4 regions of the Desulfovibrio litoralis DSM 11393 genome follow, and region 3 is predicted to be linked to each of the others. Evidence: predicted binding sites of a transcription regulator. Region 3 holds the regulator's gene; each other region holds the start of a gene.

Region 1 (8,355 bases), 100 kb from region 3:
TGCCAAGACTTCTTCTTCGGTTGCCCTGTCGCATGAGTTAAGTATTTCGGCAACAGATTGAACACCACCGACTTTGCGTCCTTCTTTTCCGCCCATGGCAATAACCTGACTTTGTAATACTTTATCAACAGCGGCGAGCATTTCATCAGAAACAGCTTCTAATCTTGCCAAACGCATTAATATTTCTGAGCGAGAACCGGCAGGAAGGTTTTGTAATAAACCTGATGCTTGTTCCGGTGCTAAGTGTCCGAGTAAAAGAGCCAGAGTTTGCGGGTGTTCGTTCCTTAATATTTGAGCAAGGAAACGAGGGCTGATATTGGCTATATCTCTAAAAGGAGCAGTACTTGAACTTAAACCAAGCGTATCGATAACATACTTGCTTGTATCGCTGTCAAGGTTTTTCAAGAGTAAGCGTTTAACAGTCTCAGAACCACCGCGTACTTCTTCGCGTCCGCTGATCATGCTATAATGAAACTCTCTTAAAACAGCTTCTACTTCTTCTTTGGGTACAACATCAATAGCTACTATGGCTTTTGAGATTGCGGCAATTTCTTGACGCTCCATACGTTTAAATACTTCTGCTGCAAATTTGTCGCCTAAGGTTAATAATAAAACAGCGGTTTTTTGTAATCCGTTTAAGGTGGAGTTATTATCGTTTTGCACCTTTTGCTCCTTCTGGTTCTTTTGACCATTGGCGAATAATGCTTACAGCTTGTTCCATGTTTTGCTCAGAGAGCTGGAGTGCGTGTGCTTTAATATCTTCTATTTTTTGAATTGCTTCAAATACTTCAGATTCGGCTATTCCCTCAATAAGGGCTAAGCGTTCTTCGCCCATAGGTAAACCTTCGAGCCCCTCAAGCATTTCGCCTTCGACTTTTGGTCTAATTAGAGCCAAGACCACAGGGCGTACAACCATTACAAGGAAGAGGAAGATAAGCAGGGCGTTTAAGAATGGCTTGCCAAAGCGTAAGGCGTAATCAGACATTACTTCGCCAACACTTAAATCAGGTAAAGATTCGCTTTCTGAAAAAGCAATACTGCTAACTTCTATACTGTCTCCTCTTGCACTGTCAAAGCCAACAGCCGAGGCAATTAAAGACTTAATGCGTTTCATTTCTTCATCTGAGCGAGGGCTGAAAACTGTTTCGTTGGTATCGGGGTTTGTGTTATAAACTCCGTCAACAATAACGGCAACACTTAATCTTGTTATTTCACCGACTTGACCGACTATGCTTTGTTCTTCTTTGTTAATTTCAAAGTTGGTGGTACGAGATTCACGGTTGCTAGCTTGGTTGCTTTGTCCGTTTCCGAGTCCATCACCTCTAAAGTTAGTTTCCGGAACACCGGCATTTAAGTTTGATTGCCCTTGGGTTGATTCTTCGCTTCTTTGTTCAGAGCGTACAACGGTTTTATCGGGGTCAAAAAGTTCTTTTCTGAATGTACGTTGGCTAAAATCGAGGTCGGCGTTAACCTTAGCAATTACTTTTCCCTGACCGATAATGGGGGTAAGCATTTCCTCAATGCGGCGTTCTATACTTTGTTGTACTGATAATCTATGATCAAGTTGAGTCGAGCTTGTTCCGACTAAGCTTCCGTCTTCTGCCGGTTCAAATAAGATTCTTCCGCCTGAGTCCGCTACTGTGATGCGGTTTCTATCCATACCTTCAACAGACATGGTAACTAAGTTAACGATAGCTTGAACTTCTTTTGGGTCTATTTTTGAGCCTTCTCTGAGCTTTATAACTACTGATGCAGAGGGTTGAAGTTTTTCTTCAACAAAGAGGCTACGACGTGGAATAACAAGGTGGACTCTGGCTGATTCAACGCTTGGAAATTCTGAAATAGTTCTTGCGAGTTCGCCTTGTAAGGCTCTTTGATAGTTTATTTTTTGAATAAAATCGGTTTGTCCGACTTTTACATCGTTAAATATTTCAAAGCCAACGCCTTGTCCTTGAACAGTACCTTCTCCGGCTATTTTCAATCTTGTTTCATAAACCAGATTTGAAGGAACGCTAATGGTTGTTCCCCCGTTTTCAAGTCGATATGAAACTTTTTCTGCCTGCAACACTTTCACTATGCGTCCGGCATCTTCTTGTGCCAGATTACTATAGAGTACTTGATAGTCGGGTTGACCTACCCACCAAACCAAAGCGGCAAAAGCAACAACAAAGGCGACTGCCAAAAAACTTATAAGAAAACGTTGAGAGGTCGTAAAACGAGACCAAAAATTTTTAAGTTGTTCAAGCACTGTATTAAAAGACATATGACGTACTCCACAGAAGAAAAGATATATTGACTTTTTAAGTTAAACTATTGGTTAATATTAATTAAAACTGAACCTTGCTGAGTTCACGATAGGCGTCCATCAGCTTATTACGTACAGCCGTTGTCATATTCATGGCTAAGCCGGCTTTTTGTAAAGCAATCATCAATTCATGAACATTTTGTTGTTCACCAGAGGCAAAAGCTTCTATCATGGTATTTTTTTCTCGTTGCATATTATTGACGGTATTTAGAGAACTTTTAAAAGTTTCTTCAAAGCTGTTTACCGGTATGGTTTTAGTTTGCAACATTTGAGAGCGGTTAGATCTATCTGCTCTGTCAAAATTTGCCTGAGCTTCGGAATAGGCTTTTAGAGCCGTATTTTGTGTGTTATTGTTAAAACCCATGTTGTCCTCCTTTATCTACCTATTTCTAAGGCTTTGTTATACATAGCTTTAACGGTATCCATCGTCGCTACGTTGGCCTCATAATTTCTTTGAACAGTCATCATGTGTGCCATTTCTTCAACTACGTTAATATCGGGATATTTAACTATTCCGTCTTGGTTGGCGTCCGGGTGTCCGGGTTCGTATATTTCTTTTTCCGGTCTTTTGTCGGCGACTATATCCATTACCCTTACGCCTTTTAGTTCTCTGTCTAAGGCACTTTGCATTTGTCGACTAAAAGAGCTGTCTACATCTGTTGCCGCCATAACTACCGATTTTCTGCGATAAGGTCCGCCTTCGGCTGTTCTGGTTGTTTTAACGTTGGCAAGGTTCATGGAAATAATATTTAAGTAGGTACGATCAGCAGAAAGAGCAGAAGCACCTATATCAAGAGCAGTCATAAAGTCCATTATTTTTGTCCTTCTTGTATGATGTTTTTTACACCGTCATAGCCACTTTTAATTACGGTTGTGAGTGTGTTATATTGTAGAGAATTTTTAGCCATAGCCGCCATTTCTTTATCTAAATTAACAGCATCAAGACCATCAATGACACGTGGTTCAAACTGTGTATTTAAGTCTGCTTCAAAAGTGTTGGGGTTAAATACTGACGGTAGGTGGCGTGGAGAGGTTCGACTCATTTTACCTCTTGCATCAATTCCCAAGGCTGATTGAAGTTCTTTTTCAAAATGAAGCTCTTTTGACTTGTATCCCGGGGTCTGTATATTTGCGAGGTTACTCATGACAACATTCTGACGCTCAAGTTGCATGTCGAGAACTCTGCCTGCAAGAGCCAAGTGGGGTTCAAATAGTGTTTTCATGTGCTTTATCCTTTGCGTTGCGGAAAAAAGTTCCGTTTTTTTATAAACTTACGCAAAATAGAGAAGCAAAAAGCGTTCCAATTTGATAAATCAAATAAAATCAATATGTTGTCTGAAAATTATTTTATAACAGTGTCAAAATACAGGCTGTTCGCTATTGGCACAAGAAATGCTCTTTTCTATATATCAGTGAAAGTTTGGAATACTTTTCCTAGTGCCAGCATTTTATGTCAAACCAATAAAGTATAACATTTAAGTATGAGGGGAAACACAATGAGCAATCATATTGATTATGAAATTAACAAAGAATTGGGCGAATGTTATTTACACATGGGCGATTATGATAAAGCTGAAGAATATTATCAAAAAGCTGCCCAGAGTGCTGATGATATTGCAGCTCCTTTTTTAGGTTTAGCAACTATTTATGTGCAACGTGGTGATTATGATGCTGCTTATGCCCAATACAGTAAAGCCGCCGGCATTGAAAAAAGTGATAAAGCTTTAGCCGGAATGGGTTTAGTACAAATGGAACGCAAAGATTATGATGCGGCCTATGCTAATTTTAAACAAGCCCTTGAAATTAATCCTGAAAACATGGTTGCTATGAACTGTTTAGTTCAAATTGCTCATGTTCAAGGTCGCTTGTCTGAGCTTGTAACTGTTCTTGAAAACTGCTTAAAGATAAAAGAAAGTGATGCTGTAAACTTTACTTTAGCCGGTTGTCTTGTCGCTTTAGGGCGTAAAGAAGAAGCAAAAAAATATTTACAGGCGATTATGGCTCAAAACCCTAAACACGAAGCCGCACAAACCCTGCTTGCAAATATTGCCTAATTATTTATATTTTTAAATTTTGTTTTAACCTGCCAGCCTAAGAAAAAGCTTAGACGGTTAAACGCATACGAATAACCCATAAGAGGAATATGGCAAAAAAGCCGTAAAAATTCCCCTCCCCAATTGACTCTCCGTATATTTTGAGCTGGCGCCAAATATCGGGGAGTCTTTTTTAGTTGAGCATAAAAAAATTGTTTTGCCAAAATTTTATCTTGCAACGTGTGATACCGAGTGTTTGATAGATTGCTTCGAGTTTATTGGCGTGTCCAAAAAGTTCGCCTTGATAACGTTTGGGGATAAAAATTTTATTAATTTTGCTTTTATGTAAGGCTTTATAATAGATAATTTTTTGACTTATAAAAGCTAATAAAGCTTGGCTTCTGATAATTTGCCCAAGAGCGGGGTGGTTTAATCCTGCTATTGTTGCTTTTTCAAGCTCGGGTTCAGGAGACAAGCCCATGCGGATAATTGTTATTTTATTTTCCCACGCCATTAATTGAGCTTGACTGAATAAGATTGTGATTAAGGGAAGGTTCCAAATTTTAAATTCTTTTTTCTGCCAAACCGTCTCAAGCTCGGCACCTTTGATTACCTGACAGGGATAAAGGCGTAATGATTTTGGTTTGAGCCTTTTGACCCAATCAAGGTCGTTTAAAAACATGGTTGGGGTTTGTCTGGGTAAGTTTGGTAAAAGCTGAATACCCAAGTTTAAGCCGGAGTTTTTTACTATTTCACAGGCACTTATTGCCTGTTTTGCAGAATAGCCCCTGCGAACCGCATTGAGAACTTCGTCAGAAAAACTTTGAATGCCAAGTTCGATCATGCTTAACCCAAAACTTTTTAAGGTAATAAGCCAATCTTTTTCGATACTGTCTGGTCTTGTGGAACAGCGAATATTACTTAAGAAACCGTTTTCAACATTGTTATGATATTTTTGTGTCGTTTTTAAAAGGGCGAGTTGAGCTTCGTTTGGCAGGGCGGTAAAAGTTCCGCCATAAAAAGCGAGTTCTACGTTTTTATTTTTAAGAGTCTGAGTTTTTTTTTGATATGCTGATAAAAAAATATCTAAACGTTGAGTTTCGTCTTTTAAATTAAAAGGTTTAAGCGTTTTTATACCTGTTTGTTTTTCTTGAGCACAAAAAATGCATCTTTGTTTGCAACCGGCATAAGGTAAAAAAAACGGCAAAATAGTTTCTTTTTTTTTATTGTCCGGAGCGTTGAAAAACATAGATAAGCCTTTTGTGTGTGATAAAACTTTTAATTGTTTTAATATATGGTAAATATTTAGTTTGTGTTATTAAAAAGTTAGTTGAGAGTATAGCTTACAGTAAGAATTTATTTTCGTAAATAGGAGAATAATGCTTGCCAGTATTGATAAAAAAATATAATAATACCTTATATTATAATGAATATTGTAGAATCTAAAGGGATAAAATGCAAAAACAGCCATTAAACCAAGATTGTATTTTTTGCAAGATCATATCAGGGATTATTCCTTCTTCAAAGGTTTTTGAAAATGAAACTATTTTGGCATTTTTAGACGTAAGTCCGATTAAACCCGGGCATACTTTAATTATTCCCAAAGGACATTATGAAAATCTTTTAGACTTGCCCGAACAATATTATTCTGAATTAATTAAGATTTCTCAGAAAATCGGCAAAAGCATTATTGAGAGCGGTTTAGGAACAGGCTTTAACTTAGTGCAAAATAACTTTCCTTCTGCCGGGCAAGTAGTAATGCACGCTCATTGGCATATTATTCCTCGCAATGATTCTGATGGGCTTTATTGTTGGGCGGGCAATCAATATAAAGATACAAATCAAATGCTTGAAATTGCAAATAAACTTTCAAGTTTAATAAAATAATAAGGGAGAAGTTACTATGAATGCAACGACTTTAACAAAGGCTGATTTAGTAGACGGAATTTACGAAAATGTTAATCGTAACCGTGCTGAAGTAAAAGATATTGTTGAAGATTTACTCAACATTATGAAAAATTCTATAAAAAAAGATCATGCCTTGTTAATTAGCGGTTTCGGAAAGTTTGAAGCTTACGGAAAGACTGCTCGCAGAGGCAGAAACCCTCAAACTGATGAGTCTATTACTTTACCTCCGCGTAAAGTTGTTGTATTTAGACTTTCTCGTAAGTTTAGAGAAGAGCTAAACGGCTAATTTTATTATAAAATAAAAGCTTGTTATAAGATTTTTGGCTTTATCCAATAGTCATTCTGCTGGTGTTGCCTTTTGTTGCGTTGTCTTTTGTTGCGTTGTCTTTTGTTGTATTTTTTTATAAGAAATACAAGATGTGGAGATGTTATGGGATTTTTTAGCAATTTATTTAAGAAAAAAGAAACAAAAAACTTAGATCAAACAAATGACAACAAGCAAGCCTCTGTACAAAACACTGATCAGAATACTGTTCGAGCCGATAATAATAAACTCTTAACTCCGCCAACAATGGATGAATCTAGCGATTTTAAAATGGTTATGGAGGTACACCCGCTTGCCGGTAATCTTTGTATTGCCTTGCCTGTTGAATGGGTACCTTTTGAAAGCGATAGGTTTAGAGCCAAAAATGCTGATGGTTCTGTTTTAGTTTCTGTTTCAGTCTTTTCTATTAGTCCGGAACAGGCGGCTTCTTTTTCTTCTAGCGATTATATTCAAGACCAACGTGGATTATTCCAACGTTTTGTTGATGAAGGCGGTTATGAACCTTATGATGACTTTCATGCCGAAGATACTTTTGTAATGCAAAGCTTTAAGGTTGATGAGGAAACTCAATATTACCTTCATATGCTTTTGCAAGCTGATGAATTGTATTTGATCAATATTATTATTCGTAATGTTGGTGATTATTCCCTGAAAATGCGAACGACCATACAAGCAATAAAAATGAGTATCGCTCCGTGTTAATTGAGACTATTGCACAATAGGCTCAAAGTGGCTTTCGTCAGAAAGACACTCCAAAACAGAGTTTTGCAATGGTGTTAATTTGATAAAAGTTAGTCTGATAAAATAAAAAGTCCGCTATAAAAACGCTTGGTTTTATAACGGACTTTTTTTATATTTATTTCATGTGGTTATAAAAAGGGGCTAAGTGCCTCTTTTCCTTCTCTGGTTAAAATAATATGCTTGGCTTTTATTTTTGAACCGCTAGTTTTTATGGCATTTTCTACCGCAGCAGCCAACCCTCTGCAACAAGGGACTTCTACTCGTAAAACAGTACACGAACGCATATTGGCATTTTTAAAGATCGCCTCAAGTTTTGGCTGGTAATTATCAAAGTTTTCAAGCTTTGGACAAGCTAACAGCAGAACTTTGTGTTGAAGATATTCCGCATGAAAGTTTTTTGCCAAAGCTACCGCACAATCTGCACAGATTAGTATATCGGCATTTTTCAAAAACTCGGCGTCAGGGGAAACAAGGTGTATCTTAAAAGGCCAGTTATTGAGACTGCCGTTAAGTTTTTCCCCTGTTTTATCAAGAGGCTTGTTTTGTGCCGTGCTGAGGCAACTTTGTGTTTTCTTTGTCTTTAAATATTCAATGGTTGCTTTTTCGTCAAAAGCTTCGGCTTTTCGCTGAATTACTTTTAATGCACCCGTTGGACAATGACTTAAACAGGCACCAAGCCCGTCGCAATAGATTTCTTTAACAAGTTTTGCCTTGCCGTCGATAATTTCTATTGCCCCTTCCATACAACCAAGTACACAAAGCCCGCAACCGTTACAGAGTTCTTCATTAATTTCAACAATATTGCGTAGTTGTTTCATTTTAAATATGTCTTATGACTTTTTAAATTCAGTAACGAGCGAAGAAATAGATTCGTTAAGTTGTGATAACTCTTCTACTAATTTGGTTGCATCAACCATTAACTCTGTGTTTTCGTTAGCAAATCTGTGAATTGCCGACATGCCTTGGTTTATTTCTTCACTTGCTTGCGATTGTTCTTCGCTTGCCGTGGCGATAGATAATACTTTATCTGAGGTCGCTTCGGC
Region 2 (8,355 bases), on a different contig from region 3:
TTGAAGCCCATGAACTTGGTCTAAAGACAACAGCCACCATGATGTTTGGACATGAAGAAACCAAAGAAGAACGCCTCGAACATCTTTTTGCCGTCAGAAAAACCCAAGATAAAAGTAACGGTTTTACCGCCTTTATTCCTTGGACTTTTCAAGCCGAAAACACAAATATTAATGTTCCGCCCACACCGGCTATGGAATATTTAAGAATTTTGGCTTTATCGCGTCTTGTTTTGGATAATATTCCAAACATTCAAGCGTCTTGGGTAACAATGGGGGCTCAAGTAGCCCAACTGGCTTTATATTTTGGTGCAAACGACTTTGGTTCTTTAATGATAGAAGAAAATGTTGTTGCCGCCGCCGGGGTTTCTTTTTCACTCTCCAGAGAAGACATTCACAAAACCATTATTGCCGCAGGTTTTGAACCAAGGCAAAGATATATGGATTATCAATTGGTATAATAACTTTATTATTTAAACCCTACACTCCCGTGAAATTAAGTTTATTGGTCGCCTCATATACCTATAATAAAACTTGTTTTTATTATAATCTCATCATTTAAACTTCATACTCTCACGAAATTAGCTTTATTGGGCGTCTCATATATCTATAATAAAACTTGTTTTTATTATAACTTTATTATTTAAACTTCATACTCCCGTGAAATAAACCTCTTTGGGTCGCCTCATATACTTATAATAAAACTTGTTTTTATTATAACTTTATTATTTAAACTTCATACTCCCGTGAAATAAACCTCTTTGGGTCGCCTCATATACTTATAATAAAACTTGTTTTTATTATAACTTTATTATTTAAACTTCATACTCCCGTGAAACAAACCTCTTTTGGTCGCCTCATATATCTATAATAAAACTTGTTTTTATTATAACCTTATTATTTAAACTTCATACTCCCACGAAACAAACCTCTTTTGGTCGCCTCATATACTTATAATAAAACTTGTTTTTATTATAACTTTATTATTTAAACCCTACACTCCTGTGAAATAAACCTCTTTTGGTCGCCTCATATACCTATAATAAAACTTGTTTTTATTATAATCTATTAAAAACCCTAATGCTCCCGTGAAATTAACTTTATTGGTCGCCTCCGGCGGGCACGGGCTTTATGTGAAGCCCTTTGCATTCCCCACAACAGGGCTGCCGCCCTGTACCCGCAAACGCACCACGCATTAGTTGATGCCTAATCGGCATCAAAAGTTTGAACGCACCATGGTTTCTTTTAACGGCGATTAAAAACGTAAGTTATTTGTGAAACAAATATAAAAATTTGTATTTATTATAATCTATTCAAAAACTAACGCTCTAACGCACCACGCATTAGTTGATGCCTAACGGCATCAAAAGTTTAAACGCACCATGGTTCCTTTTAACGGCGATTCCATGTTGGCATCTTAACAAATGACGTGAGTAAGCTTATTTTTTTTTGTAATCCAGTAAAAACTAATACTCCCGTGATATTAACTTTAAAAGGTTTTGGCTTTATCGCGTCTTGTTTTGAATAATATTCCAAATATTCAAGCGTCTTGGGCAATCTATTAACTATGTGGGGTGCTCAGATCGCCCAACTGGCTTTATATTTTGGAGCAAACGACTTATGAATTATCAATTGGTATAACAACAATTAAATCAATATAATATATAGAGAGATAAAATATTTTAAATTATATGATTGTAACATAACAATATATATGCTATGCTTTATTTTTAAAGGGAAACAATGAAACCATTGATAAATCAAAGCAAAGAAGTAAAATATGTTGAAAAAAAACAACCATAATTACAAACACTTGAAAAAGATTAGCTCATTTTCTTTTATTTTCATCTTTTACTTACAACTACTCATGGCGTTTTTATTCTTTGATTATAAACAAGTTTTTGCAGACCCCAAAAGCACCTCTGTTCTCAATCAAATTGTTACCGCCCAAAAAGATACTGAAACACCTGTCTTTAAAGCCAAGGTTATCGGAAAACTTCCCAAAGATGCGAGACATTTTACTCAAGGTTATTTTTTTATAGGCAACAAATTATATGAAAGCACGGGGCTTAAAGGTGAGTCGGCTTTATATCATATTAACGCCAAAACAGGTACAACAGTTGAATACCGCTGTTTAAGAGAATATTTTGCAGAAGGCGGAACAGAACTTAACGGACATATTCACCTTTTAACCTGGCAAGATAAAGTACGTTTTATTATAGACCCCAAAACCCTTAAAATAATTGAAACCAAACCGTTAAGCGGCGAAGGTTGGGGTATATGCAATGCAGATTTAGACAACACAAAACCATTGTTATGGTATAGCGACGGTTCAGCGACTTTAAGACTAATGAAAGTTCATAAAAACTTTGATTGGGAACAAATTAAACAAATTACCGTTTATGACCCCAAAGACAAAAAACCTGTTGATTGTTTGAATGAGCTGGAATTTATTAACGGTTATATTTTTGCAAATATCTGGAAAAGCAACAAAATCGCAATAATAGACCCCAATAACGTCGGTAAAGACGGTTTTGTACCCGTTATGGCTTGGCTTGATTGTCAAGACCTGTTTAAAGAACAATGTAATGAAAACAAACATAATATGTATTGGAACGCCGAGTCGTCGGTATTAAACGGAATCGCTTGGAATAAAGAAAAACAAAAACTTTTTGTTACGGGAAAACTCTGGAACAAAAGTTATGAGCTTAGCTTGCCCAACCTTGTGTTAGAGTCTGTGCAATAAAGTTTGAGATTTTATTAGAGGAATTAATGAGTAGTACAGCAAAATATCTCTTTACCATTTTACTTGTGTTTTCCGGGCTTGTTTGTTTGTATTACATCAACCAAAATAGGTTACACCCAAATGAAACCACAGAAGAACTTAAACTCGTAAACAATTTCCTCGGCTCTTCCGTGAAAAGCTTTGTCCCTGAGGCAAAAAATAAAACATGGCGAAAGATTCTGTCTAAACATTCTTTTTCTAAAGATCAAAGAATAGGTTTCAGAGCAGTGAACAACACAAATGAAGATTTTCTCTCAAAAGAGCTTGTTTTGCTAATCGAAATAGATCCAAAAGACTCTGCATACAGCAAGGTGCTTGCTGACAACAATATGCAAATCGACAGTTTAACTATAGGGTTGTATTTTTTAATTCCAAAAGATTCAAAAACACAAAATTATCAACTTAAAAAAACTACGCTGTGGGATATGACGAAAAAAAACCAACCTTTCATGGTCATTTTACAGGACGTTGATTCTTCGCAATTAGTAGCAGAGCTTGTTAACAACAAACCCCTAAGTTTACCGACAGAGATACTTTCTTTATTGCTTTCAAATTACAAATAAATAATACCGTAAAAAGACTTAACCGTTTGCTTGTGATTCATAGCAATAAGTTAAGAAACAACCCTTTTACGCCTCATTACTTTTTAACATATTCAAGGCAAGGTTCATCTCGCTTCTTAAGCGATTTTGCACGGAACCCCTCACAGCGGCACTAGAAGATGCGAACTGACCTGAGCGAATTTTATAAACGCTTTTGATTAAAGCTTCGCCAAGTTCGTTACTTGTAGCGATATTTACGCCTTCTTTATTTTCAAATTTGTCGGCGGCTTGATTAAAAGCTCTTGCAAAAATTCTGTTTGCACCAGAAGGACCATGTTGCACTGCCGTACTAAAAATTACTTCATGCATGGCAAGTGGCATGTTTTCAGGTTCTATTCCCGTTGATTTTGAAATAGCTCCAAGGGCGGGAAGGTAGTGGCTCGCTTGAATAAATTGCTCTTGCAAATTTTCAAAACGCTCAGGTTCACTGCTAGCAATTTGTTTCCAGACAGCCGGCATTTTTCCGGTGCGTCCGCCTGTGTTTGCCGAACCGGCGGCTTTCAACTTGCTTGCAATATCAGGAGCGACATCATCTAAAAAGTCAATAAAAGCGTCCATACTACCTACTCTTGAAGCTAATTGATACTTTCCGTAAGAAGTTCCGCCGGCACGGTCATAACCAATAGCGGCTATTCCGTCCCTGCCCGATTCAAATTTTGCAGCCAAAGAACCAATGCCCCCGCGTGAATTTCTTAATTCTTCAAGAAATTGATCGCTATCAGGGTTAAAACGTTGAGTGCTTTTTAACATATCGTTTAAGGCACTGCGAATAGTGGAATTTTTATTGAGTGTTCGTCTGTGTTGTCCGACTCTTACCGCCATTTCGCCACGTTCGCTTCTTTCCGAACCCGCTTTTTTTAATTTTTCATGAAAGGCATTTAAAAAAGGAGCTTGCTTTAAACCCGCCGATTGCAGATCGTCAATACCCATCTGAGACGCAAGTTCAGGGTTGGCAAACAAAGAATCGAGCGTTTTTAACGGATCCGGGCTTGACTGCATTACCTTAGCAAAGGTAGAAAGAGAATGAGCGTTTTTACGTTGCCCATCTGCATCGCTCACCATTTGTTCGGTCATAAAGTGGCGACCGGCGTTTTTTTCTGCCATTACTTGTTGTGTATTAAGCTTTTTCTTTTCTTTATTGTTCAAAGCCTGAATGTTTTCTTGTAATGAATCTGCAAATAAGTTATTGGAATTAGGTTGAAAAGAATTTGCACGAGAAGACGGACTAACCCCGCCGGGTAATCTTTTTGGCGTTTTAGACGCTAAATTTTGGTGTAAACCTTCTATATTAAATATCGTTTTATTATATGTCATAACTCAAAACTCCTTAACTTTATTGCCTAACGCTTTGTAACAACTATATTTATTTTAAATACTTAAAAATAACTCTACAACTTTTCTTTAATAAAAGGTATCTTGCTTAAACGTCAATATCAACGACAAGCAAAAACTGTTCCCATCTATATTTATACTATAAAATCATAGATGTTATTACTAATAACACAATAAAATATCAAACTATTGTCAAAAAATTGTTTTTTAAGGTTCAAACGGTAATATTATGAATAAAACAAAAAACTCAAGCTTGATTGCACAAAACAAAAAAGCTCGCCATCTTTATGAACTTTTAGATTTTTTTGAAGCGGGTTTAGTTTTAACCGGCCCTGAGGTAAAAAGTCTAAGAGCGGGAAAGTGTAGCTTTACTGACGCTTATGTGGAAATAAAAGAAGGCGAAGCTTTTGTGAGCGGTTTACATATCGCCCCTTACGCCAACGCCGGATATGCCCCTCAGAACCCCGATAGGTTAAAAAAGCTTTTGTTACACAACAAAGAAATCCACAGCCTAACGGTTAAACTTGAACAAAAAGGTTTAAGCGTAGTACCCACAAAAATATATTTTAAAAACGGTAAAATAAAACTTGAAATCGCTCTTGGACGCGGTAAAAAACTTTATGACCAACGAGAAACTTTAAAACGCCGTGCCATTGAAAGAGATATGGAAAGAGAAATATAAATATCACCTTTATTTTTATTCAACTTGCCCTTCATTTTTTCCATTCAAGCCAAGACGAGATAAAAAATGCAATTTTTTAAAAAAATGCGTGGTTGTCAAAAAAGAACCCATTCCACGACTGACTTTAACGAGCTTCTTTGGTCTATAATCGGGCTATTTGTAGCAATAGGCGGTTTAAGCGGACTTCAACTTATTTTGTTTGGCTCGCTGGCTCATGGCGGAATTATTATTGCACCGCTCGGAGCCTCGGCAATCATCATTTTCAGCTCGCCAAACTCACCTTTTTCACAACCACGCAATCTGGTTTTGGGGCATATAATTTCTGCATTTTGCGGAGTCAGTTCCGCTTTAATTTTTAAAGAACATATTTGGCTCGCTTCGGGTTTGGCGGTAAGTTCTGCATTTTTATGTATGCAACTTGCTCAAGCGATACACCCACCCGGCGGAGCAACCGCTCTCTTTGCCGTTATCGGCGGGGCAAATATCAAACAGCTCGGTTATCTTTATGTTTTAATGCCCGCCGGAATCGGGGCTGTTGTGCTCATGGTGATTGCCTTAATTTTTATTAATCTTTCAAAAAACAGACAATATCCGCAATATTGGCGTTAAAATTATTGTTTTAGCAAATTGAAAAAGAGTTTAACTTCATGAAACTAAACGGACGTTTAAAAGATTTGTTTGAGGCTTTTACAAAAATAAATGAAACGGCATTGCAAGATGAGCGTTTAATTTCTTCGCATGTTTTGTCAAAAGCACCAAACTATAATGATATTTTAAAAAAGTTTTTGCTAAAAGAACCGCCCCATTCCCCAAACTCTAAAAGTTGGCGTTTTTACTACGCTTTATTGCTTTTGTTCATAAAATATTTATTAAATAATCTTGGGCATTTAGCCTTTATACTCACAGCTTTGCTCGCAATAAAACTTTCGGGTTTTAAAACTTTTTCATTAAAAACAAATAAAAACCCTCAAGCTTTTTTATTTATTGATACTTTTTTGTTAATTCCCAAAATCATTCAAGATAAATGTTTCAAAGAGGCATATTTACCCAACTTAAAAGCTCAAAACCTACAACGCATTTATATTTTTCGCCTTTATGGCTCTCGCAACCCTTTGAAGATCTATCAAGCTTTTAAAATTTTAAGTAAACAAAAAGACTTTGAACAGCTTCCATTTTTGGCGTTAACAGACTTAAATTTATTGAGCTTTTCTGATTTTTTGAGTCTGTTAAAACATATCGCTTTATTTCCCTTTAGTTTATTGCGTTTAATCAAAACAATAAAACAAAGCGAGTTATATCGCAATAAAAGCGACGATTCGCCTATTCCTTATATTTTGGATAGCCTTAAGCAAAGCCTCGGGCATTGTAATCTTATTCCGGAGGCGAGGCGTTTATTTGGCTTGCGTTTGGGTCAAGTTTTAAATCTTTATGTAGATGAAAGCTTACTGTCAAAATCACGACTTATTAGTTGGCACGAAAATCAGAGCATCAACAAAGCGTTTTATTATGGCTTGCGTCAAGCCTCAGGTTTAATTCCTGTCAACAACACAAGAAACAATCAGGCAAACAAAGCCCCTCTAAAGTCTTTGCCTATAATTGGTCTGCAACTTTTTATTTTTCCACATAATTTATTAAATTGTTATCCTGATGCCTTAGAAACAAAAATGGGGTTAGCCCCTGATATAACTATGTATTCAGGAAAATATTTTATTAGTCAAAATCCGGACGAGAATATTTTGGGAAATTCCAATAGCTTTGTGCAAAAACTGGAGCTTGGAGCATCGTTACGCTATGCCCAATTGTTTAAACAATTACGAAACGAAGATTTTAAACTGGCAAGGAAACGCCTCAACACTCAAGCTTTTACAAGCTGTTTGGTTTTATTGTCTTATCACCCCGACGAAACAAGACTTATTCTCAATTTTGTTAAAGAAATAAGCCTTTTACACCCTGAATTTTCTTTTAGTTTACGTTTTCACCCCGCAACGCAAATTCAAGATTTTCAAACTCTTTTGCCTGAAAAATATACTCTCGCCAAAGGTAGTTTATACGACAATTTTGCAGACTTTAGCTTTGTTCTCGGATCAGGTTCTGGAGCCTTAACCGAAGCCGTAGCTCTCGGCGTTCCTGCCGTACACATTGATAATGAAACAGATAACGAAGATATCAGCCTTAATTATCTCGGCGAATTTGGAAAAAATATTCTTTGGGTTCGCGTTAACAATAAAAACACTTTTCTTGAAGCAATAGAAAAACTCGCCAAACAAACCAAAGCGAGCGAACATGAATTATTGACCACTCAATTTAGAGAACTGTTTTTTATCGAACCCACACAAGAGGCAATTCAAAAAATGCTTAAGTAATGAGTTTATTAACAAAAATTTCAGCAAAAAGACTTTTTTGTTTCTTGTTATTCTACAGCAGAAAATATTCTTTTTTCTAGCTCTCGATTACTCTCTTGCTCAATTTCAAGTTACTTCTTCAACAACTCTTCACGTTCTTGTACAGACGTTAGTTGTTCTCGTAATGCTTTAAGCTTTTCCTCTGTTTCCCATAGCTCTTGCTACACTGATACCGAGAAATATAGTATTTTCCACCACCATTCACCATATTTTCTGTACATACCAAGCCTATATCTTGGTTGTATCATTTAATATTTTTTTCAAAGTTTTCAATATGTACTCTTGTTCACCTATACCAAGCTCCACCCAAAGAGGAAGACGAATTAAACATTCTGATTGTTTTATAGTCATTGCAAGCTCCCCTTGTACTCTTCCAAATTGCCTTCCAGCCGGAGAAGAGTGTAGCGGAATATAGTGGAACACAGCATTAATACCGGCATCTTTTAATTTACTTAAAACATCGGTTCGGTTTTTTGTTGATTCAAGTAATATGTAGTACATATGAGCATTGTGAGTACAATGTTCCGGGATTATAGGGCGACGCAAAAGCCCCTC
Region 3 (8,355 bases):
ACAAAAACTCAATTCGTTTACACAAACATTAAAATTAAAAACGAGCCTTTAGTCAAAGACAAGCTTAACAAATAAATTCACAAGCTTGCTTCCAATTATCGCCTTAATTAGTGATAAAGACTAGGCCTGTTTGTCTTCTTTATCCGAATCTTTTTTGCCTTGTTTGGGAGTAACGTCAATTTCATCAGACTCTGATGATGCACGTTTAAAATTTCTAATTGCCTTTCCAAGTCCGGCACCAATTTCAGGCAACTTACTTGAGCCAAAAAGCACTAAACCGATAATTAAAACAATCAATAATTCTTGCATTCCGATGCCAAACATAAATAGCCCTCCAAAATTCTGCTCTGTTATATATATGCAGTCAACGCAAGCAAGTCAATGCAGAAATGCGTAAATTAACTATTTTCAAATTTCCACAAACTAATATACTAAAATAAAACAATATTAATAAGCAACTTGAACTCATCTATTCTCTTCTAACCCGTTGACAGTATGCGGGTAATTATCTATTGTTTAATAAGGTTAGCAATAAAAACAAAATGGAGCTTTGAATGAAAAACTTTATAAAAGTTTGTCTTATTTGTTGTTGTAGCATATTACTTTGGTCTCAAGAAACTCCGGTAAAAGCAGCCGAAGAAGCACCTGCGCCTAAAGAAGAAAGCACGGTTAAAAAAGGTGTAAAGTCCACGGTTACAAAAATCATCTCTGTCGGAAAAGAAGCACTCTCAGGCGTAGATGCCGGTATAGACGAAGGTAGAAAACAAGGCGAAAGCACAGATGGTGCAAAAATTGTTACCAACGCAGCCGAATTGGATAAATTGCTATCAATTAAAGTGCTTAAGGTTGAACCGCTTGAAGAGAACACTGCCGGAAGCGAAAAGGCTGATGATAAAAAAAATAAACCTAAAAACTATCAAGTTACACTCGCAGTTAAAAACGATAACGACTATATCGTAAGAATTACAAATCTATCTGATTTACAAGCGATTGTTTTATTGGATAAAGATGATTTTTCATACCCTCTCAACTCTTTCGCCAGTGATATAAACGCAATACAAAAATCCAACACTAGAGTGCGTTATGTTTTTTATAATGTCGAAGGCGAACCAACAACCGTAAGATTTCTTGGTAAAGATCTAAAAATAGAACAATAGTTTAAATAATAAAGCATATAAATAAAAAAGACTTATGAACCACATAAGTCTTTTTTTATACCAAAATTACAAGCTCAAATTAAATCAAAAAACTTTTTAAATAATAAAAAATTTGGTGCCGAAGGGGAGACTCGAACTCCCATGTCCTTGCGAACACTAGAACCTGAATCTAGCGTGTCTACCAATTCCACCACCCCGGCGAAGTAAAGAATTATACGCTTTCAACAAAAAATATCAAGTATTTTTCACAAAAAAACTTTAATAATCCCTTATACTAGCTTAATTAAAAAAAACAGCACAATAAAATTGACTCAAAATTAAAGCTATTGGGCATAAACTTTGCATATCGCTTGCAATAATTATAAGAGTATGTCAATATCATCTGAACTTGCGACATATTTATATCGCTTTATCAATCTGTTAAGCCACTTTTTATCAATTTAAAACCATTACAAAACTGAGTTTTGGAGTGTCTTTCTGGCGAAAGCCACTTTGAGATTATTGTGTAATAGTCTAAATTTACAACTTTTTATCAAAGCTTTATCAGTATCAATAAGGTAAGTCTCATGGGTCTTGAACTTCGTACAAATCTTAAATTAACTCAACAACTTGTTTTAACTCCACAGCTACAACAAGCGATTAAGCTATTACAACTCTCAAGATTAGAGTTAATTGAAACTATTAACCAAGAGTTAATGGAAAACCCTTTTTTAGAAGAAGGCTTTGACGACCCCAACGCCGGAACAGAAGACCTAATCAGCGAACAACGAAAAACAGAAAATAACGAAGAAGCTTACAGCAAAGAAATAGCTCAAAACGCCGACTGGGAAGATTATCTCGGAGACTTCGCAAGCACAACTCGCCAACATAACATGAAAGAGGTAGACCTTGAAGAAGGATTAAGCGCCGAAGCCAGATATATCTCAAAAACGTCTCTATCCGGGCATTTAATGTGGCAGTTACATCTTTCGAGATTTACCCCCAAAGAAGTTGAAATAGGCGAATTAATTATAGGAAACCTCGATAATAAAGGTTATCTCCAATCAAGCACTGAAGACATGGCAGAGGTTTTAAAAACTGACCCCAATCAGGTAGAACAGGTTTTAGCTCGCATTCAACTTTTTGACCCTATCGGTGTTGGGGCAAGAACCCCCCAAGAATGCTTACTTATTCAATTAAAAGTTTTAAACTATGACCGTGATCCGATTTTAGTTTCTTTAATCCAAGACCACCTCGATGATTTGGAATCAAAACGCTATAAGCCTTTGTTAAGAAAATTTAAAATCGAGATGGAAGATTTAAAAGAATATCTCGACATTATTCAATCACTTGACCCGCTTCCCGGAGCTAACTATGATGACAGCGAGCCTATGTTCGTTAGTCCTGATGCTTACGTTTATCAATATGATGACGATTTTATTATTATCTTAAACGACGAAGGGTTACCAAAACTTCAACTCTCATCTTTATATGATGAAAGCATGTCATTAAATTCCGAAACAGAAAAAGAATATTTTAAAACTAAAATAAGTTCGGCGACTTGGCTAATCCGTAGTGTTTATCAACGTCAAAAAACACTCTATAAGGTGTTGGAAAGCTTAATCAAAAAACAGCGAGACTTTTTTATCTCTGGCGTCTCGGGCTTAAGACCTCTCATCTTAAAAGATGTCGCAGACGACATAAACATGCACGAATCAACAGTCAGTCGCATCACTACAAATAAATATGTGGCTACTCCTCACGGAACTTTTGAATTGAAATTTTTCTTTAACAGTGCTTTATCATTAGATGATGGCAGTGAAGTCGGCTCGGAAAGCGTAAAAGCCCTGATAAAAAAACTTATTGCCGATGAAAACCCAAAAGAACCCTTAAGCGACGAAAAAATCGGCGAATATTTGAAAGATGTTTTAAAAGTAAATATCGCCAGGCGTACAGTCGCAAAATATCGCACAGCTTTAAAAATTCCTTCTTCTTCAAAACGCAAAGAACTCTTATAGCTTACACTAGAGAACTAGTTGTTTTAATTCACAAGAACAGAGAACAGCCATGCCCCCTTTACTCAAAAAAGATGAACTTAGTGAATTTATTCAAACAGGAAAAGCCAAAATACAAGCTGAAAAACTCCTTGGAGAATCAACCGACCATATTCAATATGGCGGAAAAACCGTTTATATTTATCAATATTATGAAAATTGCATAACAAAATCTGTTTGGTTTCATAAGCTCTTAGACCTATTGACTTTAGGCTTTTTCTCAGATGTTTTAGATACGGAAGACAAAAAACTAAGAACTTTATATATTGAATATACTGAGCAAGATCTTATAAAAGAGTTTGGGGCTAACCCTAAAAAATATTTGCAATAAATAGCTATTGCTTCCAAATAAAATAACCTTGAATTGGAATAAGGATTAAACAATGTCAAAACGTTTATTTCTCGTAATTTTTGTGTTAGTATTCAACTTTTTGTTTACTGTTTCCGCTTTTGCCATGAGTGGTGATGAGTTTCTTGAGAGATGCCAATATGACAATATCAATAAAATCAAAGAAGCTCTTGCAAGTGGCGTAGATTTTGATGTGAATGATAGACATTATAAAAAGGACTTGGTGAGAGCCGTAGCTTTAAACGCTGACCCTGCCGTATCAATAGAAATTATAAAGATCGGGCTGTTGGATATAAATGATAAAGACTGGCAAGATAAAAATTTATTAATGAATGCTGTAAGTATAAATGAAAAAAATACTTTGATTCGCATACAAGAATTAATCAAGGCTGGCATTGATGTAAACACTAAAAATCAATATGATGAAACCGCCTTGATGTTTGCAGCAATCAATAACGAAAACCCTGAGGTGATCGCAGCTTTAATTAAAGCCGGGGCTGATGTGAATGCTATAGTCAGAGATGGTGAAACAGCTTTAATTCATTCGATAAAACTAGGCAATACGCCCTTAACTGTTATCAAAGAACTGATTAAATCTGGTGCAGATGTAAACGCTCAAGGGAAAGGCGGGGCTACTGCTTTAATGTTTGCGACACTTCATAACGAAAAACCTGAAATAGTTACTACCTTACTCCAAGCCGGGGCTGATGTGAACAAAAAGAATAGAATAGGTGCAACCGCTTTGATTATTGCAGCACGAACTAACAACCACCCACAAGTAATAAATGAATTACTTAACGCCGGTGCTGATGTGAATGCGAAAGATGAAAAGGGTGAAACGGCGTTATCTTGGGCTGTTTTTAACACTATAAATCCTAATCTAATAACCAAACTTGTTAAGTCCGGGGCGGAAATCAATGAAAAGAATCAAGCTGGGGAAACTCCTTTAATAAGAGGAACAAAAAATAATTCTAATGGTTATACAACTATAATAGAACTCATTCAAGCCGGTGCAGATGTTAATATCAAAGACCCAGATGGTGAAACAGCTTTAATGTTTGCCTCACGTTCAAACAAACACCCTCAAGTGATTGCGGAATTACTTAAAGCCGGAGCCGACGTTAACGCTAAAAATGAAAAAGGCGAAACACCTTTAATCTATGGAGCCTCAAATAGAAAAAACCCTACTGTAATAAAAGACCTTCTTACCGCAGGTGCTGATGTGAATGCTAAAAGTCGATATGGTGCCACAGCTCTGTCTGTTGCCCAAGAATGGAATAACATTCAAGCGATAGCAGTCTTAACCAACGCCGGGGCTAAATAAAATTTATTGTTGATTCTTACAATAAAAAAAAGCTGAACAACTTTATAGAGAAAAAATATACATTCATCAGGCACAAACGTTTAGGCACAAACGTTTAGGCACAAACGTTTATTTCTTTTAGCGTTTGTGCTATTCTTTACTCGTCTATTTTTCGTATTAGTATTAAAACTTAACTCAACTCGGCTTAACTGATTTAATAAGCTTCAACAACTAACCTTTATTACATCAATCAAAAAGAACCTAACCATGAAAAACGTAATCATGAACAATATGCAAAAAATATTTATTTTCGTCATTATTGCTTTACCATTTCTAACTGCATGTGTGAACGGGCTTCCACAAAACTGGCGATTACCCACAGACAAAGAGCTAAAAGCTACGTGGAGAGATGAAAATAAAGGCAAATATGCAATAGTAAAAGGCGATTTTAACAGTGATAAGATAGTTGATGAAGCAAAACTGTTAGTGCGTAAAGACGGCATGGGTTTTGGGCTATTTGCTTTTGTAAGTCAAAAAGATAATTATTTCAAAACCTACCTCTTAGATGAAATGCAAGATCATACATTAATACAAGTTTTTGGAATTAAAGATGTTGCAAGTGGTGTTTATAAGACAGCTTGTGGAAAAGGTTATTGGGATTGTCAACAGGGAGAAACTCCTGAAATAGTCATAAAAAATACAGCGATTGATTATTTTAAAACAGAAGGGGCTAATTCGTTTTTTTACTGGGACAATAAAGAAAATACGTTTAAAAGAATTTGGATAAGCGATTAAATTGTTTCAAGAAAACACTAATTTTATAAATTTTACAACACGCTTTATTATTCATCGTTATCTAAGATTGTTCTGAATCAAAAATCAATAACAATATAAACTTTCTAAGGCTTCGAGCATGTCAAAACGCTTATTTTTCGTAATTTCTGTTTTATTATTAAACTTTTTGTTTGTTGTTTCAGCTTTTGCAATGAGCAACGAAGAGTTTTTTAAGATATGCGAAAATGGCAATATAAAACAAATAAAAGCAGCAATAGCAAAAGGAGCCGATGTGAACGCTAAAGATAAAGATGGCTTGACCACTTTAGATTATGTGAGAGCAAATAAAAACTCTGATATAATAAAAGAGTTAATGAAAGCTGATGCAAAATAAAATCAATAACAATATAAACTTTCTAAGGCTTCGAGCATGTCAAAACGCTTATTTTTCGTAATTTCTGTGTTATTATTCAACTTTTTGTTTGTTGTTTCAGCTTTTGCCATGAGCAACGAAGAATTTCTTAAGATATGCGAAAATGGCAATATAAAACAAATAAAAGCAGCAATAGCAAAAGGAGCGGACGTTAACGCTAAAGATGAAAAAGGTACGACGGCGTTAATGTGGGCAAAATATAACCCAAAACCGCTTGAGCCAATAAAAACACTGATCAAAGCAGGTGCGGACGTTAACGCTAAAGACAAAAGAGGACAAACTGTTTTAATGTATGCGGTAACATATACTCATAGCCACGAAGTAATCACGCACTTATTAAAAAGTGGTGCTGATGTTAATGCTCAAGATAACGAGGGCTTAACCGCTTTAATGTTACTTGCACGCAATGAACCAATTTGGTTTCCATGGGATGTTGATATTCCGAAATATAGAGCTAAAAACTATAAGTCAATCCGCATATTAATTGAAGCCGGTGCAAACGTTAATGCTCAAGACAAAGAAGGTAGAACAGCTTTAATGCACGCAGCAGAAGAAAACGAAGACCCGACTATCATAACAGGCTTGATAAAAGCAGGTGCGAAGGTTAATATGAGAGATAACTATAAGACTACGGCTTTAATACGTGGAGCAGAATACGCCGCAAACCCCGCTGTAATAAAAGCATTAATCAAAGGCGGTGCTGAGGTTAATTATGAAAACTATCCAATTTTAATTGTGGCTTTATTTAATCAAAACAATCAGGCGATTATTCCAGAGTTAATAAAAGCCGGAGCAGACATAGACGCTAAAGACAAAAACGGATTAACCGCTTTAGACGGTGCCGAGTCATTAAAAGATTACAAGGCGATGGATATATTAAAAAAAGCCAAGAAAAAACAAAACGATAAAAAAAATAATAAAAAATAGGATTAAGTCATGTTCGATTCAGTTATATTTTTTGCCTTACTTGCCGGTTTATTCACTTGGGGCATCACTGCTTTGGGTGCGGCAACTGTATTTTTTGCCAAAGATGTATCTCGTAAACTTTTGGATTTAATGCTTGGTTTTGCGGCCGGGGTTATGCTCGCCGCAAGTTTTTGGTCGCTACTTGCTCCCGCTATTGAAATGAGCTCTGATTTAGGGCGTTTTGCTTTTTTTCCCGCCATGCTTGGATTTATTTTAGGGGCTTTGTTTTTAAGAGGAATAGACTATATTTTACCCCACTTACATTTTGGTAAAGAGATAGAAGATGCTGAGGGAATTCCCACAACTTGGAAGCGTAACACTTTATTAATATTAGCTATTACCTTACATAATATCCCCGAAGGTCTCGCAATTGGCGTAGCTTTCGGAGCGTTGGACGCAGGGCTTCCCTCCGCCACTTTAAGCGGAGCGATTGCTTTAGCTTTAGGGATAGGTCTACAAAACTTTCCGGAAGGTGCGGCGGTTTCATTACCTTTAAGAATGGAAGGCAAATCTCGCTTTTCTGCTTTTATGTCCGGGCAACTTTCAGCGATTGTCGAACCTATCGCCGCCGTTATCGGAGCTTATGCTGTTTCTATGATGCACCCTTTATTGCCTTATGCTTTGGCGTTTGCCGCTGGTGCAATGGTTTTTGTGGTGGTTGAACAGCTTATTCCCGAATCACAATCAGGCGATAACGCAGACGCCGCTACTTTAAGCCTTATCGCCGGTTTTAGCGTTATGATGATGCTTGATGTTGCCTTGGGGTAGAGAATACAAAATAGAATATAATTGCATTATATTTAGACTCGTACAGAATAATTAGCAAAGGAAGAAATATGAAAATATGCACTAGTGTGTTAATCAGTATTTTGTGTGTGGTATTTTTCTCATCCAGTGTATTGGCTGAAGGTTCACTTAGCTACACTGAACTACGTGAAAAATTTCCTGATAATAATATCATGTTTGAATCATTAGAGGAAACTTTAGAATTTTCTCAATGTGTTATCGGACTTCGGATTATGTCTAATCTGAGCGAGAAATTTGCAGGAATGCGTGTTGCTCCATATTATGTATGTGCAAAACAAAAATACGGCTCACATCTTCCTGTTAGGGTTACGTTTAATGCAGAGACTATATTCATTGACAAAAATGGCAAAGAAACAAAGGGCATTGAAGATAAACGCTCTATGGGAGTAAAAGAGGTTATGATTGGAGTACTTATAGAAGAGATTAACTCAAACAAATTTTTTCCTCATGATTGTGATTAAGCATCATCAGTATGCCTTGCGTGAATGATTTGAATTAGTCTCTAATTCACAAGAGTGTATAGTAGTTCCGAC
Region 4 (8,355 bases), on a different contig from region 3:
GAGTTTGTTATCAGAGATGTCGCCTGATGATGCGGCCGATGTTTTGGACGAATTGGAAGAAGCACACAGAGACCATATTTTAGATAATATTGATGCTGATGATGCCGAAGATATTCGCCACTTGATGGCTTTTGACCCTGATACTGCCGGCGGTATCATGAACATTGAAATTCTTATTTTAGAAGATTATATCAATGTTGATGATGCTATCACAAAAATGCGTAGTGAGATAGAAGACAAGGAAGTACCTTATTACGGTTATGTGGTTGACGAAAGTGATAAATTAGTTGGGGTTATTTCCTTAAGAGAGCTTTTAGTAGCAAAACACGGTACTTTAATTAAAGACATAATTAAAGAACAAAACCTTATTACCGTAACTTTTGATGTTGCTAAAGAAGAAGTCGCCAAACTTTTAAGCCATTATAACTTTATGGCTATGCCCGTTGTTGATAAAGAGGGTAGGCTTATGGGGGTTATTACCCACGATGATATTATTGACGTTATTACGGAACTTGCCAGCGAAGACCTTTTGAGTATGGTGGGTGCGGGTTATTCTGAAAGTGTTGATACTCCGTGGAAAGAATCTGTTAAAATGAGATTGCCGTGGCTGATGATGAATATGATTACTTCGAGCGTATCGGCGTATGTCGTTTATTTATTTGATGGAACTATTGCTCAAATGGCTCTTTTAGCCGTTCTGATGCCTATGGTTGCCAATCAGGCGGGGAATACGGGGCAACAGGCGTTGGCGGTTATGATTAGAGAGTTGGCAACCACCAGATTTGAAACAAAACGTGCTTGGTTTGCTGTTTTACGCGAGGGTAAAATAGGCTTTAGCAGTGGTATGATTTTAGGTTTTGTGATAAGTTTTGTCGTTGGATTTATTTTCAGTAATTATGCACTGGGTTTTGTTATGGGGGCTGCTTTGATTCTTGATATGCTTCTTGGTGCTCTTGCCGGTGCGTCAATTCCGCTAATTCTGAAAAGTTTAGGAAGAGACCCGGCTCAAGCTTCAAGCATTTTTCTCACAATGATTACTGATAGTGCCGGATTTTTTGTCTTTTTAGGGTTCGCAAGCTTATTTTTATTAAGTTAATATAATCAAAAAAAGGTCAATGTATAAATTTTAAGGTTAGAGTTTATGTCGAGAGAAAATGAACTGAAATTTAAAGTAAATGATTTCAGTGAAATAATTATAAAATTAAAAGAAAAAAACGCCAAATTTCTTAATCGCCACTTAGAATTTAACGAGATTTGGGATACTTCGGAATATTGTTTAAAAAAAAGTAAGCGTTTGTTAAGATTAAGAATTAACGAATTTTCAGATTGCCAAAAAGCTGTTCTAACCTTTAAGAAAAAACCACCTACGGAAGACATTTTATTTAAGAGCCAAGAAGAACATGAAACTCAAGTTGACAATATCGAAGAAACAAAAGAGATTTTACAAGGGCTTGGCTATAAACGAGTTTTAAGTTATCATAAACTGAGAGAAGAATGGGCTTTGAAAACAACATCTTACAATAATTGTATAATGGGCTTATGCCAACTTGATTATTTACCGCTTGGACATTTTTTGGAAATCGAAGCTCAAAATCCTGTTATTATTGCTTCTATTTTAGATTTAGATATAAAACAAAGCTTGCTTAAATCTTATCCTGTATTATTTAAAGAGAATGGTTTTAACCAAGGCTGTGTTTTTGATGAAAACGAGCTAAACTCACTGCGTAAAAATTTAACAGAAAATATTTCCTATTAGCTTATTAAAGAGTATGTTATGACGAAAAAATCAATTTATGATTTAGACAAAGATTTTGATTCTTTGTTGGATAATGAAATCTTACTTGAAAATGAATTAAAAGAACCGCTGATGTTTCGTGTTTTATTACATAATGATGATTATACCAGTATGTATTTTGTAACTGAAATTTTAATGGAAATTTTTAAAAAAACTTCCGAAGAAGCAAGAAATATTATGCTCACCGTTCATAAAAAAGGTATCGGCGAGTGTGGTATTTATACATTTGAAATAGCCGAAACAAAAGTTATGTTAGTAAAAAGTAGGGCGAAAAAAGCAAACTTTCCCTTACTTTGTACGATGGAAGAAATTTAAAAACTAAAACTAGAGACTATTACAAAATAGCCTCATAGTGTCTTACGATAGAAAGATACTTCAAAAATCACGAAAAAGGAAAATTTGTTTTTTCTGTAAAATGAGTGGTTTTTGTGCATTAAGGCGTTTTATGATTTGTGTCAACAGCACATAATACGATGACAAAAGAACGCAAAACATAGTTTTGCAATGGTTTTAACCAGATAAACAAATAAGATACGGTAACGATATGATATTAAGCGACAACCTTAAAACCGCTATTTACGTCGCCATTATTGAGGCACAAAATCGAGGACACGAAATATTAACCCTCGAACACTTATTGTTTGGCATTATCTCTGATGAACAAGGAAAACTTTTGCTCGAAAACAGTGGAGCTGATGTTGGATATATTCGTAAAAATTTAATAGATTTTTTTGTTATACATATGGAAAGCACAACCCCCAAGGAAGAGCTTGAACTTGTTAAAAGCCCTGCGTTTGAAAGGGTTATGCAACAAGCCTTAGAGCATAAACATTTTGCGGGAAAAACCACTATAGAAATCAGTGATGTAATTGTCGCTATGCTAGACGCAGAAGGTAGTTATGCCGGTTTCTTTTTACAAAACAGCGGTATTGATGCCCTTGAATATTTGCAAAATGCTTCTCATGGTGCGGAAAGTGAAGAGTTTAATAACGAAACAGAAGAATCAAGCGAAGATTATTCCGACAAAACAACAAAAAACAAACATCTGGAAACTTATTGTACAAACTTGAGTGAAAAAGCGGAAAATGGCGAAATCGACCCTTTAATCGGGCGTGTTGAAGAGCTAAACAGAGCGATTCAAGTTTTAGCCAGAAGGCGTAAAAACAATCCCTTGTTTATCGGCGACCCGGGAGTTGGAAAAACGGCCTTAGCAGAAGGTTTATCCTTACGCATAAGCCAAGGTAACGTGCCTGAAGAATTTTTAAACGCTAAACTTTATGCCCTTGATTTGGGTGCGGTTTTAGCCGGTGCAAAATATCGAGGCGACTTTGAAGGACGACTCAAGGGCGTTATCAATGAACTTAAACAAATACCTAACGCCATTTTATTTATTGATGAAATTCATACTATTGTCGGAGCCGGTTCTACGAGTGGAAACTCTATGGACGCATCAAATATTCTTAAACCGTTGTTAGCTTCCGGCAGTATTCGTTGTATAGGCTCAAGCACACACGAAGAATATAGAAATCATTTTGAAAAAGACAGGGCGTTAAACAGGCGTTTTCAAAAAATTGATGTCCCTGAACCGAGTCAAGCGGAATGTCTGGAAATTTTAAAAGGTTTAAAAGAAAAATACGAAGAACACCACGGCGTACATTACAGCCCGGCTTCTTTAAAAGCGGCCGTTGAACTTTCCGTAAGACACCTGCCCGATAAACTTTTGCCCGATAAAGCGATTGATGTGATTGATGAAGCCGGTGCGGCTTTAAGATTGTTGCGTTCATCACAAAACAAGGTAAAAGCGTCAGATTCATTGTCAGACATAAAAAACTCAATAACTCCAACTATTTCTGTTTCTGATATTGAAAAAATTATCGCAGGTATGGCACGTATTCCTTCTCGCCAAGTTACATCTTCTGATAAAACAAAGTTGGCAAAACTTGAAAATGAATTAAAAACTAATATTTATGGACAAAATGACGCTGTTGAAAAAGTTTCAAAAGCTATTTTACGTTCCAGAGCCGGCTTTAATACCGAACAAAGACCGATGGGTTCTTTTTTATTTTATGGTCCAACAGGCGTTGGAAAAACAGAATTGGCTCGCCAGTTGGCAAACACCTTAGGTATTGGTTTTGTGCGTTTTGATATGAGCGAATATATGGAAAAACATACGGTGGCAAGACTTATCGGTTCGCCTCCGGGATATGTTGGCTTTGAACAGGGTGGTTTGTTAACCGAGGCTATTCGTAAAAATCCATATACGGTCTTATTACTCGATGAATTGGAAAAAGCTCACCCTGATATTTTTAATATTTTGTTACAGGTTATGGACTATGCCTCTTTAACTGATAATACAGGGCGTAAGGCAGATTTTAGAAACGTTGTTTTAATCATGACTTCAAACGCCGGTGCGAGAGAAATGGCGGCAAAGTCTATTGGTTTTAGTCAAATTAGCCAAGATGATACAAGCAATAAAGAAAATTCTGATAACAAAGAAATTCGTTCAAAAGGTTTAAAAGCTTTAGAAACTATTTTTAGCCCTGAGTTTCGCAACCGTTTAGATGCGATGATTCCTTTTAATGCTTTGCCTCAAGGGGTTATGGAAGGTATTGTTAATAAATTCTTTGCCGAATTACAAGTTGCTTTAAATGCGAAAAAAATTCAACTTACTATGACCGACAACGCCAAGGCTTGGCTTGCTAAAAAAGGCTATGATCAAAGTCAGGGCGCGAGACCTTTACGCAGGGTATTTAGGGAAGAAATAGAAGATAAATTATCGCAAGAAATACTTTTCGGAAAACTTCAAAAAGGCGGAAAAGTAATGTTAGATGCAGACAAAAACTATTCACCCAAAACAGAACTTCTTTTTTCTTTTGCATAAACTTGTTTTAGGTGAGCTGTGTTTTTACTTTCTCGAAATACTGTTGATTTTCCTGATCCCGCTTTGGCTGATGAAGACGGAATCTTGGCTGTTGGCGGAGATTTAACTCCTGTTAGGCTTTTAACGGCTTATTCCTTGGGTATTTTTCCTTGGTATAACGAAGACAGCCCGATTTTGTGGTGGCACCCTGATCCACGCTGTGTTCTTTTTCTTAATGAGTTTCACCTGCCAAAGAGCTTAAAAAAAGTGATCAACGCCGGAACGTTTGAATTGCGTATTGATACGGCTTTTGAGGCGGTAATTAAAAGCTGTGCAAATAGTTTTAGACCTAATCAAGAAGGTACTTGGTTGACTCAAGAAATGCAACAAGCTTATTTACATTTACATAAGCTCGGCTTTGCTCATTCTATAGAAAGTTGGCAAAATAACAAACTTTGTGGCGGAGTTTACGGCGTTGCTCTCGGTAATATTTTTTTTGGGGAATCTATGTTTTATAAAGAGCCAAACGCCTCAAAAATCGCCTTTTACGGTCTTGTTACTTTGTTAAAAAAGTTAAATTTCAGGTTGTTGGACTGTCAGCAACGTTCTGAAAATGTCTTACGTTTTGGGGCAAGAGAAATTTCTCGCCAAGCTTTTATGCAAGAACTCTCAAAGAATATGTTAGAAGAAACGCTAAGAGGTAACTGGACTATATATAGAGACTCTTGCACAATAGTCTCGTAGGCTTTCGTAAGAAAGACACTACAACATAGCATAAAACGATAAAAAAAGCACGCAAAACGAAATTTTGCAATGGGTCTTATATAAAGAACAGTACCTATCAAAAAAGTTTAATTTGCCGAAAAGAACTTTATAAAAGCTTTAAAATAAATTTTACTTATATTTTTTTAAAAAAGCTTTTTGGGCATGCTTCTTGCTTTCAGATAAAGATGTTATAGATATAAGGAATTTTTTTCTATATCGAAGGAGTAAATTATGGCTGACTATACTTCCGGCGGAATGGCCGGCTTGGTGCAAACCAATAAGGATTATGATTTTAAATCAATGATTGCACAATTGCGTAAAATCGAAGAAATGCCGGCTCGTAAGCTCATTAAATGGAAAAAAGACTGGGAGACGAGAGTAGCGGGTTTTAAAGACTTAAAAGATTCGTTGACAACCTTAAAAGATAGTCTTGCAAAATTAAGCACAATTGACAAGTTTATGGTTAAGAGTGCGGCTGTGTCAAGCACTTCTGTTGCCGGTGTAACCGTTGGTGCACAAGCTCAGGTTGGAGACTATAACCTTGAAGTTTTTCAACTCGCCAAAAACGCAATTTCTGCTTATTCCTCTCCACAGTTAACCAGTAAAACAACAATTATTAATGATTCCGGTTCTAACCAAATTTTTGAATATACATATAACGGAACAACAAGAACAATTAATATTCCAAGCGGGTCAACTCTTAACGATTTAACAAACTTGATTAATAACGATGCGTTAAACCCAAATGTAAGGGCTATGATTATTCAAAATGGCAGTCAGGTTAGCTTTCAGATAAGAGGAATGGATCTTGGTGCCGGAAAAACTCTTGATATTACTCCCAGTACAAATATTAGTAACGCAGCAGGAGTTAACTTTACCAACGCTGCTGAGTGGACACACCAAGCTCCGCAAGATGCCAAATATCGCATAAACGATTGGCCGGCTCACCCTAACTGGTTGTTGTCTTCGTCAAACACAATTGAATCAGTTGTTGAGGGTGTTACTTTTTCATTGCGTTCAGCAGGTAGCACAACCGTTACTGTTCAGGCAGATACAGCGAAAATAAAAGAAAATATTGTGTCTTTTATGGATATGTATAATACCTTTAAACTTACATATCAGGCGTTAACCGCTGTGGACAGCACAAAACAGACAAAAGATCCGTCATTGACCGACTCTTTGTTTGATATGCAACAAGGTGGAGTTTTAACCGGTAACTATGTTGTACAATTGTTAGGTTCTCAAATCAGCCAAGCTTTGGTTGGTGCGGCTAAGGGGTTTGTAAACGGAGGAAATACTCCGCCACCTCCGGGGCTTGAGACCAGTCCCTATTGGGACCCATATTCAAGTTTGGCAAGCATTGGTATTATTACTGATCCAGATAAAGACAGCACTACTTTCGGGCAGTTGATTTTTGATCCTGATCTAAGTAAATATGGTGGTGTAAATCCGCTTGATGAAGCGTTGCGTACTAACCCTATGGCGATAGCGGAACTATTTGCCGCAAAAGATACAGGTAAAACAGATACCAATAATTTTAGCTTTGTAAATACCTTGCCTGGTCTAACGCTCGCCGGAGAATATTCTGTGGAATATGACATTGATGGAGCCGGTAGGGTCATTAATGCAAAAATAGATGGTAAGCCGGCTATTGTCGACGGAGACGGAAAAACAATAGTTGCCGGAGACCGTTCATCAGGAGCTTATGGTTTAACTCTTGAAGTTAATAACCTGACACCAGGAGCTGGATATACCGGAAAAGTTTTTGTTAAACAAGGTAAAGCCGCTGAATTATATGAAGTAGTTGCACGTAATGATACTGTTCCCAATCCGTCTGACCCGGATCATCCTTATACATTTAAAGGAGCTATCGCCCGTATGGACGATCTTATAGCTCAATATGTAGGGAAAGACAGCTCTGATGTTTCTCAACAGGGGATCATCATGAACATTGAGAAAAAAATATTGAAAGAAGAAGAAAGGCTTGCTAAGTGGGAAAGAACAACCACCGCTAAGTTTGCCAGACTTGAATCTACCCTTTCTTATTACAACAGTATTCAAAAACAGCTTGAATCTCAGATTAAGACTTTGGGTTCAAGCAGTAGTAAATAATCAAAATTGATAACGAGTTAATATAAAAAGTTTAATTAAAGAGATCAAAAGATGCAAAAAGTTGCTCAGGCATATCTTCAAACACAAGTTAATACAACCTCTCAAGGGGCGTTACTCCTTATGTTGTATGATGGTGCAATTAAGTTTTTAGTTCAAGCTAAAGAGAAGATGGCGGAAAAAGATTATGCCAAAAAAGGCATTTTAATTTCTAAAGCTATTGATATTATTTCAGAACTTGACGCTTGTATTAATATAGACAGAGGTGGAAATATCTCTGAAAACTTACATAGTTTATATCTTTTTTGTAATACAAGATTGTTAACTGCAAACCTCAGAATGAACCAAAGTTATATTGATGAGGTTATTAAGATACTGGAAGGACTGCGTAGTGCTTATGCGTTTATTTTAAGCCCTGCCGATAATGCGACTGCTACTGCGAACCTTTCGGCACAAGCCGGTATAAGCGAAATTGCAAAAACAAACGTGCCTGTTCAAAGCAGTAATGTTACCTTACCGACAAATATGAAAAATGTGGCAAACTATACGTCAGTATATACAACTTCATCAGAAGGAAATAACCCAAACGCCATGGCTTCTTTACAATCGGTTGCCGATCAACAGGAAATTGTTGAGGCTTTAAACAAAGAAAAATCTGTTAAAGAAGAAAGCGGCAATGAAGCAGAACAAACACAACCTGTAGCAAGTGTTGCTACTCGTAATAATGTTGCCAATATGTATCGCCGTTTGCAAACCGGTAATTAATTAGAGACTCTTGTGAGGATTCGGGGGTATCCCCGAAAACGAAAAAAAGTACGCAAAACTG

What was found. The regulator sigma-54, encoded in region 3, starts transcription at its own class of promoters, with help from an activator protein. The targets are predictions, from matches to a motif close to CTGGCACGGNNNNTGCTT.
Region 1: a site for sigma-54 is predicted at 3,592-3,609, ahead of flgB (flagellar basal body rod protein FlgB). Genes of this name have one in related genera too.
Region 2: a site for sigma-54 is predicted at 4,826-4,843, ahead of BT999_RS07445 (VgrG-related protein). Genes of this name have one in related genera too.
Region 4: a site for sigma-54 is predicted at 5,578-5,595, ahead of fliD (flagellar filament capping protein FliD). Genes of this name have one in related genera too.

Annotation. Positions count from the first base shown of each region.
Region 1 covers NZ_FRDI01000003.1:345,965-354,319, reverse strand. Annotated here, with positions in the region: gene fliG (flagellar motor switch protein FliG) at 1-663, opposite strand, end outside; gene fliF (flagellar basal-body MS-ring/collar protein FliF) at 650-2,263, opposite strand; gene fliE (flagellar hook-basal body complex protein FliE) at 2,328-2,669, opposite strand; gene flgC (flagellar basal body rod protein FlgC) at 2,681-3,118, opposite strand; gene flgB (flagellar basal body rod protein FlgB) at 3,118-3,528, opposite strand; gene BT999_RS04050 (tetratricopeptide repeat protein) at 3,802-4,359, shown strand; gene BT999_RS04040 (radical SAM protein) at 4,532-5,587, opposite strand; gene BT999_RS04035 (HIT family protein) at 5,794-6,225, shown strand; gene BT999_RS04030 (integration host factor subunit alpha) at 6,242-6,532, shown strand; gene BT999_RS04025 (hypothetical protein) at 6,677-7,273, shown strand; gene BT999_RS04020 (ATP-binding protein) at 7,441-8,130, opposite strand; gene BT999_RS04015 (methyl-accepting chemotaxis protein) at 8,143-8,355, opposite strand, start outside.
Region 2 covers NZ_FRDI01000006.1:53,105-61,459, reverse strand. Annotated here, with positions in the region: gene mqnC (cyclic dehypoxanthinyl futalosine synthase) at 1-458, shown strand, start outside; gene BT999_RS07455 (glutaminyl-peptide cyclotransferase) at 1,778-2,743, shown strand; gene BT999_RS07450 (hypothetical protein) at 2,770-3,345, shown strand; gene BT999_RS07445 (VgrG-related protein) at 3,412-4,698, opposite strand; gene smpB (SsrA-binding protein SmpB) at 4,946-5,398, shown strand; gene BT999_RS07435 (HPP family protein) at 5,465-6,007, shown strand; gene BT999_RS07430 (hypothetical protein) at 6,046-7,761, shown strand; gene rffA (dTDP-4-amino-4,6-dideoxygalactose transaminase) at 8,029-8,355, opposite strand, start outside.
Region 3 covers NZ_FRDI01000003.1:450,009-458,363, forward strand. Annotated here, with positions in the region: gene BT999_RS04600 (twin-arginine translocase TatA/TatE family subunit) at 121-324, opposite strand; gene BT999_RS04605 (hypothetical protein) at 555-1,157, shown strand; tRNA gene BT999_RS04610 (tRNA-Leu) at 1,271-1,357, opposite strand; gene rpoN (RNA polymerase factor sigma-54) at 1,724-3,154, shown strand; gene BT999_RS04620 (hypothetical protein) at 3,204-3,521, shown strand; gene BT999_RS04625 (ankyrin repeat domain-containing protein) at 3,574-4,863, shown strand; gene BT999_RS04630 (hypothetical protein) at 5,110-5,637, shown strand; gene BT999_RS04635 (ankyrin repeat domain-containing protein) at 5,756-6,010, shown strand; gene BT999_RS04640 (ankyrin repeat domain-containing protein) at 6,047-6,976, shown strand; gene BT999_RS04645 (ZIP family metal transporter) at 6,986-7,783, shown strand; gene BT999_RS04650 (hypothetical protein) at 7,852-8,283, shown strand.
Region 4 covers NZ_FRDI01000002.1:376,335-384,689, forward strand. Annotated here, with positions in the region: gene mgtE (magnesium transporter) at 1-1,096, shown strand, start outside; gene BT999_RS01570 (class IV adenylate cyclase) at 1,142-1,756, shown strand; gene BT999_RS01575 (ATP-dependent Clp protease adaptor ClpS) at 1,775-2,110, shown strand; gene clpA (ATP-dependent Clp protease ATP-binding subunit ClpA) at 2,340-4,676, shown strand; gene aat (leucyl/phenylalanyl-tRNA--protein transferase) at 4,695-5,399, shown strand; gene fliD (flagellar filament capping protein FliD) at 5,652-7,532, shown strand; gene fliS (flagellar export chaperone FliS) at 7,584-8,294, shown strand.